Linked DNA regions of Candidatus Scalindua japonica. The protein of the gene in region 2 interacts with the protein of the main gene of each other region in a pairwise test. Links are inferred from orthologs where the notes say so. Each region holds a gene or a part of one and is shown on either strand. Other genes may lie near its edges.

Region 1 (6,183 bases), on a different replicon or contig from region 2:
CCACATACAAAATCCCCTTTTTCTTCTTAGTCCTCCTCCTGCTCTTTTATGCCATATGTCTGGAAAGTGGATGGTCCACTCCTGAAAACAGAGAACTTAAGGACGATATAGATGCTATATTACAGAAATATAAATCCAAAAATACCCAAGTGGGAATAAGCATATTTTCGATTAGTAATAATAAATATCTATATGAATTCAATTCTGATGAACTTTTTGTAGTTGCTTCCAATATGAAGTTGTTTACGACAGCAACTGCCCTTGTCTATCTTGGAGCGGGTTATGAATTTAAAACTGAAATACTCTATCGTGGTAATATCTCCGTTGATGGCAAACTGGATGGTGATATTATCATAAAAGGAAGTGGTGACCCAAATATATCAGGAAGGTTCTTCGATGGCAATGTAACCGCAGTTCCTGCCTATTGGGCTGACAGGATCAGGGAGCATGGAATACAGGTAATTAATGGTGATATCATTGCGGATGACAGCATCTTTGATAGAGAATTTGTTCATAGTAACTGGCCTAAAGACCAGCTTACGAAATGGTACTGCGCGCCTGTAAGCGGTCTCTCTTTTAACGATAACTGTGTTGATGTGATAGTAGAACCTGACAGTAAACCAGGAGGTCTTATTTCCGTTCGGACAGAGCCTGAAACATCTTTTGTAAAAATAATTAATAAATGTAAAACTACTGCGTTAAAATCAAAACAGTCTTATTCATTGTACAGGAAGCCATTTGAAAACCAGATTTATCTCAAAGGTTTTTTGTGGTTAAAGAGTAAGCCGAGGAGAGAGTGGATGGCTATTTATAATCCTCCATTGTATCTGACTACTGTATTCAAAGAGATGTTAGAAAATAAAGATATCCGTATTTTGGGGGAAGCACGGGTTATAAATGAGTCGGATAAAAATACCGGGAACAGGCTCCATAAATTATTCACTACCACTTCAAGTTTAAGACAATCTATTACAGTAGCCAATAAGCGTAGCCAGGGATTCTACGCGGAACAGATACTGAAGGCTCTTGGGGCAATCATGAATAACGACGGCTCTTTTTCAGGAGGGTTGGAGGTAATTATAGATTTCATTACAAAATTAGGAATCCCGGAGGAGAGTTATCATCTTGATGATGGTTCCGGATTATCCAAAAAAAACAAATTAACGCCGGAAATGTTCACAAGATTACTACGCTATATGTACAAACATAAAAATGCCGGAATCTTCCTGAAATCACTTCCAATAGCGGGGACAGATGGCACTCTGAAAAAACGCTTGAGAGAAAAACCATATAAATCGAGAATAAGAGCAAAGACAGGGTATGTTAATGGGACAAGTACACTTTCTGGCTATGTTAAGACATTAGACGAGGAAGTGATAGCATTTTCAATATTGGTAAACAAAATAAGAGGTAGTGCCTGGAAGGCAAAGCAGCTTCAAGATGCTATATGTAAGTTTCTGGTTACTTATTAAATAGACACTAATTTTCACCTATTATCACGAATTAAAAAACAATTGACACGCAGAACGTATTTTACTATATATTCAAAGACGTGTCCATGGTATCATCACTTCAAATCATTGATTTTAAATACTTCCCTGTATAAGATCCCTTCGTACCGGCAATTTTTTCGGGAGGACCTGCAGCAATCACCTCTCCACCTCTTTCTCCTCCCTCAGGTCCCATGTCGATGATATAGTCTGCAGTTTTGATAACGTCTAGATTGTGCTCAATAACAATTACGGTATTCCCCATATCCGTCAGCTTGTGGAGTATCTTCAGGAGTTTCCGAATATCTGCAAAATGAAGTCCGGTTGTGGGCTCATCAAGTATATATAGCGTTTTTCCAGTACTCTGTTTTGCAAGTTCAGTTGAGAGTTTTACCCTTTGCGCTTCACCTCCGGAAATGGTAGTGCTTGACTGCCCAAGTGTTATGTATCCTAATCCAACGTTTTGTAGTGTCCTCAATATGCGCTCAATACGGGGGACATTTTTGAAGAAATCATACGCCTCTTCCACTGTCATGTCGAGTGTGTCTGCAATGGTTTTGCCCTTATATCTTATTTCCAGTGTTTCCGGGTTGTATCTTTTACCTCTGCATTGTTCACAGAGGACAAACATATCCGGCAGGAAGTTCATGGCAATTTTCTTCGTCCCCTGGCCTTCACACAACCCGCACCTGCCTTCTTTAACGTTAAAACTGTAACGGCCGGATTTGTATCCCCTTATCTTTGATTCCTTTGTCTGGGCAAAAACATTTCTTATGTGGTTGAAGAGGTCTGTGTATGTTGCTGGGTTTGATCGCGGTGTGCGACCAATCGGGGATTGGTCGATCTCTATTACTTTGTCAATTTTTTCTATTCCCGTTATCCTGCTATGTTTCCCCGGCTTGAGACGACTGCCATATATCGACTTCATTAAAGCTCTATGTAAAATCTGATCGATAAGAGTGCTCTTGCCCGAGCCTGAAACGCCGGTTATACAGCAGAATACGTTTAATGGGATTTGGACGTCAATTGATTTAAGGTTGTTTTCCATTGCGCCTTGTATCAAGATAACGTTTTTCATATCTGCTTTTTTTCTTATGCCGGGGATTTCCACCTTAAGTTTGTGGTTCATATATTGAGAGGTTAATGACTCTTTATTGGAGGTTATTTCTTGAACAGAGCCCTCTGCTACTATCTCCCCTCCATGTTCTCCTGCACCAGGTCCCAGATCAATTACATAATCTGCATTACGTATAGTTTCTTCATCATGTTCAACTACTATTACAGTATTTCCGGAATCCTTCAGTTTTAATAATGTATCAATTAATCTTTTATTGTCTCTCTGGTGTAATCCAATAGTAGGTTCATCCAATACATAGCACGCACCGATCAGGCCGGTCCCTACCTGTGTTGCCAGTTGGATCCGCTGCACTTCTCCACCGGAAAGTGTATCACTCCTTCTGTCCAGTGTTAAATAGTATAATCCGATATCAAGCATGAAGCCTGATCTGATTATAATCTCTTTTAAAATCCCTTTTGCTATGATCTCTTTCTCTCCCTTGAATTTAAGGGCCTTAAAGAAGTCAAAGGCATTTTTTACCGTCATTGAAGTGATTTCATTTATTGTTTTTCCATTAACTTTTACGGATAACGCTTCAGGTCTTAACCTGGCTGCTTTGCACCCTTCACATGTAGTGTATTCCATATATCTTTCAAGGCGTTTTATAACATCCGGACTGTTTGTTTTGTCATATACCTGCCATAATACCGGAATGACACCTTCAAAGCGTTCCCCCGCTTTAAGGTTTTTTTTATTGAGAGGTTCTCCGTGTAACAAAATATTTTTAGCCTTTTTCCCGATCTTCCTGATCGGTACCTCCGTGTCAATACCATATTTTTCTGAAAAAATGTCTAATAAACTGTTGTAATGCCCCTGTGTAATTGGACTCCATTTTGACCATGCATGAACAGCATCTTCTCTTAGACTTAATTCCTCATTTGGTATTATCAATTCCGGATCAAACTCCAGAGTCATACCTAATCCTTCGCACTCTCTGCACGAACCATAGGGGCTATTGAAGGAGAACATTCGGGGAGCAAGTTCTTCATAGCCGATCCCACAATCCGGGCAGGAATAGCGTTCACTGAAAACCATATCCTGCCACTTTCCTTTCTTTTCGCGCGCAACAATTACGACGCCTTCTCCCAGTTCCAGACTCGTATGTATTGAGTCACTGAGCCTTTTTTGAATATCATCCTTAACTACAAGTCTGTCTACGACGATATCAATATCATGCAATTTATACCTGCTCAGTTTGACGTCGCTGCCTGCATCAATAACCTTCCCATCGACTCTGGCACGTACGAACCCCTTACGTCTTATTTTCTGAAAAATCTCTTTGTGTTCACCTTTTTTGCCCTTAATTATTGGTGTTAGAATCATAATCTTTGTGCCATAGGGAATCCGTGATACTCTATCCATAATCTGCTCTATGGATTGTCTGGTAATTGCAGTTCCACAATTATGGCAATAGGGAGTGCCGACTTTCGCAAAGAGAAGGCGTAGATAGTCGTATATATCAGTTGTTGTGGCGACGGTAGAACGCGGGCCTGAATGGCTTGTTCTCTGCTCGATTGCGATAGTGGGAGGGAGGCCTTCTATGATATCGACGTCCGGCTTCTGCATCTGGTCGAGGAATTGTCTGGCATATGAGGAGAGGCTTTCTATGTAACGTCGTTGCCCCTCCGCGTAAATAGTGTCAAAGGCCAGGGAGGATTTCCCGGAACCGCTTACACCGGTTATAACCACAAGCTGATCTCTCGGAATGTTTATGTTTATGCTTTTCAGATTGTGTTGTCTTGCACCATTTATTGATATGTGATTGACAGGTTCTGACTTAATAGAGTTACTTCTTTTTACTTGCATCAGTCATCTTCTTCCAGTTCATAACCAAGTGTGTCAATAACCGCACGCCAACCCCGGTAGCGCCTTTTCTTATGTATGGAGTATCCTTTTCTACAAGAAACGTTCCTGCAATGTCAAGGTGTACCCATGGGAAGTCTTCTACAAATTCGGCTAAGAAACACGCAGCTGTAATAGTCCCCGCGTATTTACCTCCGGTATTCTTAATATCTGCTATGTTGCTTTTTATCAAATCATTATATTCTTCCCATAGCGGTAATTCCCACACTCTTTCATGGCAGTTTTCACCGGATTGTTTTACCCGGTCTTTAAGCTCTTCATTGTTACCAAGCATGCCTGATGCAAAAGTGCCAAGCGCAGCGACACATGCGCCGGTTAATGTGGCAATGTCTATCATGGCATCAGGCTTATACTTTTTCGCGTAACTGATTGCATCAGCCAGAATCAGGCGTCCTTCAGCATCAGTGTTTAATATCTCTACCGTCTTTCCTGACATATATTTGATAATATCACCCGGTTTCAGGGCACGGCCACCGGGCATGTTTTCTGTACATGGTATCAATCCCACAATATGGGAGGATGGTTTAAGGTCGGAAATAGCCTTAAAAGTACCCAGCACAGCGGCGGCACCCGACATATCGGCCTTCATCAGATCCATACCTGCCCCGGGTTTTAAGGATATTCCTCCTGAGTCAAAGGTTACACCTTTACCCACAAGGACTATTGTATCATTAGTGTTTTTCTTAGAATTATATTCAAGGATGATAAATTTAGGTGGTTCAGAGCTTCCTCTCGATACATTCAATATACCGTTCATACCCAGTTTTTTCATTTCCGGGATGGACAATACTTTACATTTAACTCCAGTTTTCTTTGCAATCTCTTTTGCTTTATTTGCAAGGAATGTTGGCGTTGCGTCGCTGCCCGCCATATTTACAATATCACGTGAGAAACAGACGGCTTCTGCTTCTATCTGGCTTTTCTGTACTGCAGATTTAACATTTTCCAGGTCATCCTTCTTCTGAACAATCAGAGAGTAATTTGTAATATCCGTTTTTTCTTCCTTCTTTAATGTTTTATACATGGTGAAAGTATAGAGTGACAATAAGATGCCTTCTACCACTGAACGAGTAACATCTTCCAGAGAGATCTCCTTATTTTCTGTTCCATATAATAATAATGAAGGATTTTTATATTTCTTTTCCTGGATAACTCTGGTGGCTGTGCCTGCGGCCTGTCGGGCTTTGTCAAGTGAAAACGCGGTCGATTTTCCCAGCCCGACTAACAGGACTCTTTTTGGAGCAATCTTCTTATCAGTTGGGATTAGTATCGTTTCATTCAATTTTCCGTTAAAATCACCGTTTTGCAGTAAACTTGATATTGCCTTTCCGGATGCTTTATCAAGGGCGTTTAAATCGGAAGGGATTTTTTTTATATTTTCAAAGAGACTTATTATGATTATGTCTGTAGATTTTTTTTCTGCTGCGCCAAATGTTACTGATAACTTCATCTGAAATCCTCCATAATATATAAGAAGAGAAACAACTGTTTTTTATAGTTCCAGAGCGGTATATTATACTAATTTATAACGTATAACAAGAGAACCTTTTTCTTTTGACAATCAAAGTTCTTTGCATTAGAATCAAAAGTTTATAATTAATTTTAAAATCAGTAGCGGGGAAAGTGATGAAAATAAGGCTTTTTATAACGTTAATTTCTTTAAGTTTTGCAGGTTTATTAATAAATGGTTGTGGTGATAATACACCAAGCCCC
Region 2 (5,634 bases):
ATTTGTTAAAAGAAAATGGTAAGACTCAGGGAAGAGTGAAGTTTGAAGGGAATATAAAACTGGTTGGAACAGGAGAAATCCTTATTAATGTTCCTGCCGGGGAACTCCGGATTATTAAAGATAAGACACTGATTGACACGGATGTTGTAGACACGAATTGCACTAATTAACACGTAGATAATAGCACTATTTTTTGTCCCATTTTTTATTAACGTAATGACAGAACTGCCTGGACCATTGAAGATTTTTGAGTTTTCAAGGAAGGAAGCTCTTGCTCTCTTTTTTCTCATTACGGCAATCCTGGTCGGCACAGGGATTAAGTATACAATTGACCAGCATTGGTGGCTTCCGAAAACCGAAGTTGTAGACACAAATCCAGAATCTATTAAATTAAAGATTGACTTGAACAGGGCGGAATGGTACGAACTAATTATCCTGCCCGGAATTGGTGAAAAAAAGGCAAAAGCAATTGTTGAGTATCGAAAAGAAGTTGGGACCTTTAAGAATCTAGCACAGCTTTGTGATGTAAATGGTATAGGGGAGAAAACTATAAAAAGGTTTGAAGCTCTTGTTTTTATTGATGGGGACTAAGATTTATGGAAAAGCAGAAATTATTAGAAAATGTGTGGATAAGGGCATTGGCAATATTATGCGTACTGGCCCTGTTTTTCACATTATGTTATTTCCTGAAAGGTATCCTGATATCCCTCTTTCTTGCGTTTACTATAGCGTATATTTTTGATCCCGTAGCGGATTATTTTTCAGAGAAAAAACTTTTCTTTTCAAAAAAGCGCGTGCCGCGCGGTCTGGCAATAGCAATACTTTTGACTCTGGTGCTTCTGATTATGGGAGGTTTGTTAACTTATACGGTTCCCAAGACTGTCAGCGGTATCCAGCATGTGGGAATTGCATTAAAAGATCGATATCCAGAATATCAGGCAAAGATCGAAAAAGTGATTAATGGGTACAGAGATACGGGGTTTGGGGTCTTATTAAAATCACAACTGGAGACTGAAGAAGGCGGAGAGGAGCAAACTGAAAGGCAACAATCGAAGAGCAGGAATGGTAAATCCGATGGCACCGGAAAATCAGCAGGCTTGGAAAATAAGATTCCAAAGCCTATTCTCGAATTAAAGAAGCATATACCACAGGTGATGAATATGGTATTGGGTGTTGTAAAAAATGTATTTTACAGTACATTTGGTTTTTTTGGTGTAATAGTGAATATTATTGTTTTCGGAGTTGTAACCGTGTATCTCTTAAATGATTTTAATACAATTGTGGCAAAAGGCAATGAACTATTACCATCGAAAAAAAAAGAAAAAATAGTTGATATTATGTCCAGAATAGATGAAAACCTTAAAGCGTTTTTCAGAGGTCAGGTTATGGTTTGTGCAATTTTGTCTATTATTTATGGTATAGGGCTTACCGTTATAGGAATTCCCATGTCATTTTTGCTGGCCTTTGTGGGTGGGTTTGGGAATATGATACCTTATGTTGGAATTGGACTTGGTTTGATACCAGCCATAATCCTTGCATTTATTCAATATCAGGATATTACTCATATACTCCTTGTCGGATTGGTTTTCGGTACAGGGCAATTTCTGGAAGGAACAGTAATAACGCCAAAAATCGTAGGTGATAAACTGGGATTGAACCCGGTTGCCATAATACTGTCTATCTTGATTTGCGGTGAAATATTCGGCTTTTTGGGTCTATTACTGGCTGTGCCTATTGCGTCTATTGTTAAAGTATTAATTGATGAGGGGATTGTTAAATATAGAGAGACAAAACTTTATAAGGGTGGCTAGGATTATCATATATGTCTATTTTTAAATTATCATCAGAGTTTAAACCGCAGGGTGATCAGCCAGAGGCGATAAAGAGATTAACAAAGGCCTTTAAATCAGGTGAGAAGTTTCAAACCCTCATGGGGGTAACAGGCTCAGGGAAGACTTTCACCATGGCGAATGTTATAAAGGCCCTGGGCAAACCTACGCTTGTGATGTCTCACAACAAAACTCTCGCCGCGCAGCTTTACAGCGAATTCAAGGAGTTCTTTCCGGAAAACGCGGTGGGATATTTTGTAAGTTATTATGATTATTATCAGCCGGAGGCTTATATTCCGCAGAGAGATATCTATATTGAAAAAGAGGCGACAATAAATCAGGAGATAGACCGCCTTCGCCTGGCAGCAACAAGCTCCCTTATGTCACGTAAGGACGTGATTTTAGTGGCAAGTGTTTCATGTATTTACGGTCTGGGTTCACCTGAGGAGTATCGGGAGATGTATGTGCAGATAAAAAAGGGGCAGGAGATAGAAAGGAATACATTGCTCCTGAAACTCGTAAATATACTTTATGAGAGGAGTGATATTAAATTTGAACGTGGTGTGTTTCGTGTTAATGGAGATGTGATAGATGTGTATCCCGCATATGAAAAGTTTGCCTTTCGTATTGAACTGTTTGGAGATGAGGTAGACGGCCTTTCTATCATTGATCCGGTTTCAGGAGATAAATTAGAGGAGACGGAAGAAATTTCCATCTATCCGGCCAAACATTTTGTGATGCCGGAGGGAAAAGTTGAAAGGGTAATTGAATCGATTGAAAGGGAACTTAATGCCTGGCTGAAGGAGCTGCGTTCCCAAAATAAGGATTTTGAGGCACAACGCCTGGAGGCAAGGACACGTTACGATATGGAGATGTTATCCGAGATAGGATATTGTCATGGTATTGAAAACTATTCACGTCATATCAGTGGTCGTGCGCCGGGTGACCGCCCATATTCACTAATCGATTATTTTCCAGATGATTTTTTTGTGGTTGTTGACGAGTCCCATGTTGCTGTCCCTCAGATTCGAGGTATGTACGCGGGAGACAGGTCGCGGAAAGAGACCCTGGTAAAATATGGTTTCAGGCTTCCTTCCGCTCTGGATAACAGGCCTCTACGTTTTGATGAATGGGAATCGTTAGTTAAACAGGTATTGCTGGTTTCGGCAACTCCGTCAGAATATGAGTTAAATAAGTGTCATAATAAGGCTGTTGAACAGATAATCAGGCCGACAGGGCTTCTGGATCCAATAGTAAAGATATTGCCCGCAAAGACCCAGGTTAAAGACCTTCTGCAGCAGATCAGGAAGAGAGCGGATAAGAAAGAGCGTGTACTGGTAACAACATTAACCAAACGGCTTGCGGAAGACTTGAGTGAATACATAAAAGAGGAGGGGTTAAAAGGAATGTATTTGCATTCGGAGTTTGACGCAATTGAACGGGTAGAAATACTTAAGAATCTCAGGCTTGGTGAGTTTGACGTTGTTGTAGGTGTAAACCTGTTGAGAGAAGGGCTTGATCTGCCTGAGGTATCATTGGTCGCTATATTGGATGCTGATAAGGAGGGGTTTCTTCGTTCCGAGACGTCTCTTGTCCAGACGATAGGGAGGACGGCAAGAAATGTAAACGCGGAGGTTATATTATATGCTGATGAAGTAACCCGATCCATGCAGAGGGCAATGGACGAGACTGAGAGAAGGCGTAAAATTCAGCTTGAGCATAATAAACAGAATGATATTACACCACAGACTATACGCAAGGAGATCAGGAAGAGTATTGAGGAAGAGAGCACTTCAAAAAAAATTGCAAGGCAGATGGTCAAAGAGGATGAGGCCGAATACGTAACCCAGGAATATATAAGAGAGCTTGAAGAAGAGATGCTACAGGCCGCCAGCGATCTTAATTTTGAAAAGGCTGCGGAAATCCGGGACAGGGTGCTGAAATTACAATCTTAGACACGGATTTGTACGAAAGACTGTAGACACGAATGACACAAATTATCACAAATTAACGGTTACTAAAATATCATGGATGATAGGTTAATTTATAAGGAGGAATCGTATAGAATAATTGGTTTGTGCATGGAAGTTCATGGGATACTTGGCAAAGGACATAGTGAGGTGGTTTATAAGGATGCTCTGGAGCATGAGTTTTCAATCAACCGGATACCATTTTCAAGAGAAAAAACTTTAAAATAGAATACAAAGAAATTATACTGCCAAGGGGATATTATACAGATTTTGTGGTATATGATAAAATAAAACTGGAATTCAAAGCGGTAAAAAGTCTTACCAACAGCCATGTGAAACAGACCCTGAACTACCTTGCTGCATCAAAGCTGAAACTCGGGTTACTGGTTAATTTTGGAGAAAACAGTCTAACCCATAAAAGAGTTATTTTATAAAAATTAGTGCTAATTAGTGAAATTAGTGTCAGTAATCTTCGTGTAAATTGGTGAAATTCGTGTCTAAATTTGATTTCAAAAAAATAAAAGATCTCGTTGAACTTGCGATAAAAGAAGATGTCGGAGACGGAGACATTACTTCAAAGCTGTTTGTCCCTGAAGGTTCCGAATCAGATGGAAAATTAATAGCGAAAGAAACCGGTATTATTGCTGGGTTACCGGTTGTTGGATACGTCCTTTCACAAATAGATAAGGATTTAGTCCTCACGGTAAACATGGAAGATGGTTCAAGGGTTGAAAAAGGGTCTGTAATAGCAAGTGCTAAAGGTTTAACGTTGTCATTGTTGTCAGCAGAAAGGCTGGTGTTGAATTTTCTGCAGAGGCTTTCCGGCATTGCTACGGCAACTAACAGGTTTGCTGAAAAAGTCAAAGGATATAAAACTCAGATTCTGGACACACGGAAGACTGCACCCGGGTGGCGCTATCTGGAGAAATATGCTGTAAGAATCGGTGGCGGTGTTAATCATAGAATGGGGCTGTATGACCAGATTCTGATAAAAGACAATCATCTCAAGATTGTGGATTCGGAAAAAGAGAGCGCTGATATAGGCAGCCTGGTAACAAAGGCCAGAGGACAAACAGCAAATGGAATGCTTATAGAAGTTGAGGTGGAAGATTTATGCCAGATAAAGGAGGTTGTGAATGCCGGTGTTGATATAATACTGTTTGACAATATGGTACCATCAAAAATAGAAGAAGCTGTCGAGATGGTTAAGGAGTTAGAAAATAGTAGAGATGTGGTGACGGGAAGTACGATCTTAACGGAAGCTTCAGGTAATATTACCATTGAAAATATTGAAGAGTATGCGAAGGCAGGAGTGGATAGAATATCAGTAGGGTCAATTACTCATTCGGCCAAGGCGTTGGATATATCTTTTGATATAAATTAGACTCAATGAAAAATTCAATAGATTTGTTACGGTTTTGTCAATTCTGTGTACTTGCTAATTTCAAATAGAAATCATTATTAGGGTATTGATAAATTATAAAGCAATGCTATACTTCTAATAGATATTTATATATTTCTAAAAATGTTGACTTTGTCATTGCATATAATGCAGTATACATTAATGCACATAACCTGAAACAGATATAGACTCTCGATAGAAAGCATTTTTCAAGAATTCAAGATAAACAAATCGAAAGATTTTAATTTTATATGAGTAATGAAATAATAATCGTTTTTACGGATTTAGACGGTACATTACTGGATCACAGTACGTACTCTTACAGTGAGGCGGAAAACGCGTTGAGATCGCTCAGGGAGAAAGGTATCCACCTTGTTTTATGTTCCAGTAAATCCAGGGATGAAATAAAAATTTATCGAGATAAACTGTCAAA

What was found.
Region 1: the proteins of uvrB (region 2) and uvrA interact in binary tests that used the Escherichia coli proteins (3 or more experiments, as listed by UniProt). The link is inferred for Candidatus Scalindua japonica from one-to-one orthologs.

What each region holds. Positions count from the first base shown.
Region 1 is NZ_BAOS01000040.1:32,749-38,931, forward strand. The notes cover bases 1,373-4,813. They hold uvrA (excinuclease ABC subunit UvrA), read right to left. Parts: upstream 4,414-4,813; coding sequence 1,573-4,413; downstream 1,373-1,572. Other genes in these bases: dacB (D-alanyl-D-alanine carboxypeptidase/D-alanyl-D-alanine endopeptidase), read left to right, coding at 1,373-1,472; SCALIN_RS19580 (leucyl aminopeptidase), read right to left, coding at 4,394-4,813. Also shown: more of dacB, read left to right, coding at 1-1,372; more of SCALIN_RS19580, read right to left, coding at 4,814-5,920; SCALIN_RS19585 (foldase protein PrsA), read left to right, coding at 6,097-6,183. UniProt on the Escherichia coli protein: The UvrABC repair system catalyzes the recognition and processing of DNA lesions. UvrA is an ATPase and a DNA-binding protein. A damage recognition complex composed of 2 UvrA and 2 UvrB subunits scans DNA for abnormalities.
Region 2 is NZ_BAOS01000017.1:200,368-206,001, forward strand. What follows is about bases 1,412-4,303. They hold uvrB (excinuclease ABC subunit UvrB), read left to right. Parts: upstream 1,412-1,822; coding sequence 1,823-3,784; downstream 3,785-4,303. Other genes in these bases: SCALIN_RS10925 (AI-2E family transporter), read left to right, coding at 1,412-1,811; nadC (carboxylating nicotinate-nucleotide diphosphorylase), read left to right, coding at 4,293-4,303. Outside these bases: SCALIN_RS10915 (hypothetical protein), read left to right, coding at 1-170; SCALIN_RS10920 (ComEA family DNA-binding protein), read left to right, coding at 217-591; more of SCALIN_RS10925, read left to right, coding at 597-1,411; more of nadC, read left to right, coding at 4,304-5,183; SCALIN_RS10945 (HAD-IIB family hydrolase), read left to right, coding at 5,453-5,634. UniProt on the Escherichia coli protein: The UvrABC repair system catalyzes the recognition and processing of DNA lesions. A damage recognition complex composed of 2 UvrA and 2 UvrB subunits scans DNA for abnormalities.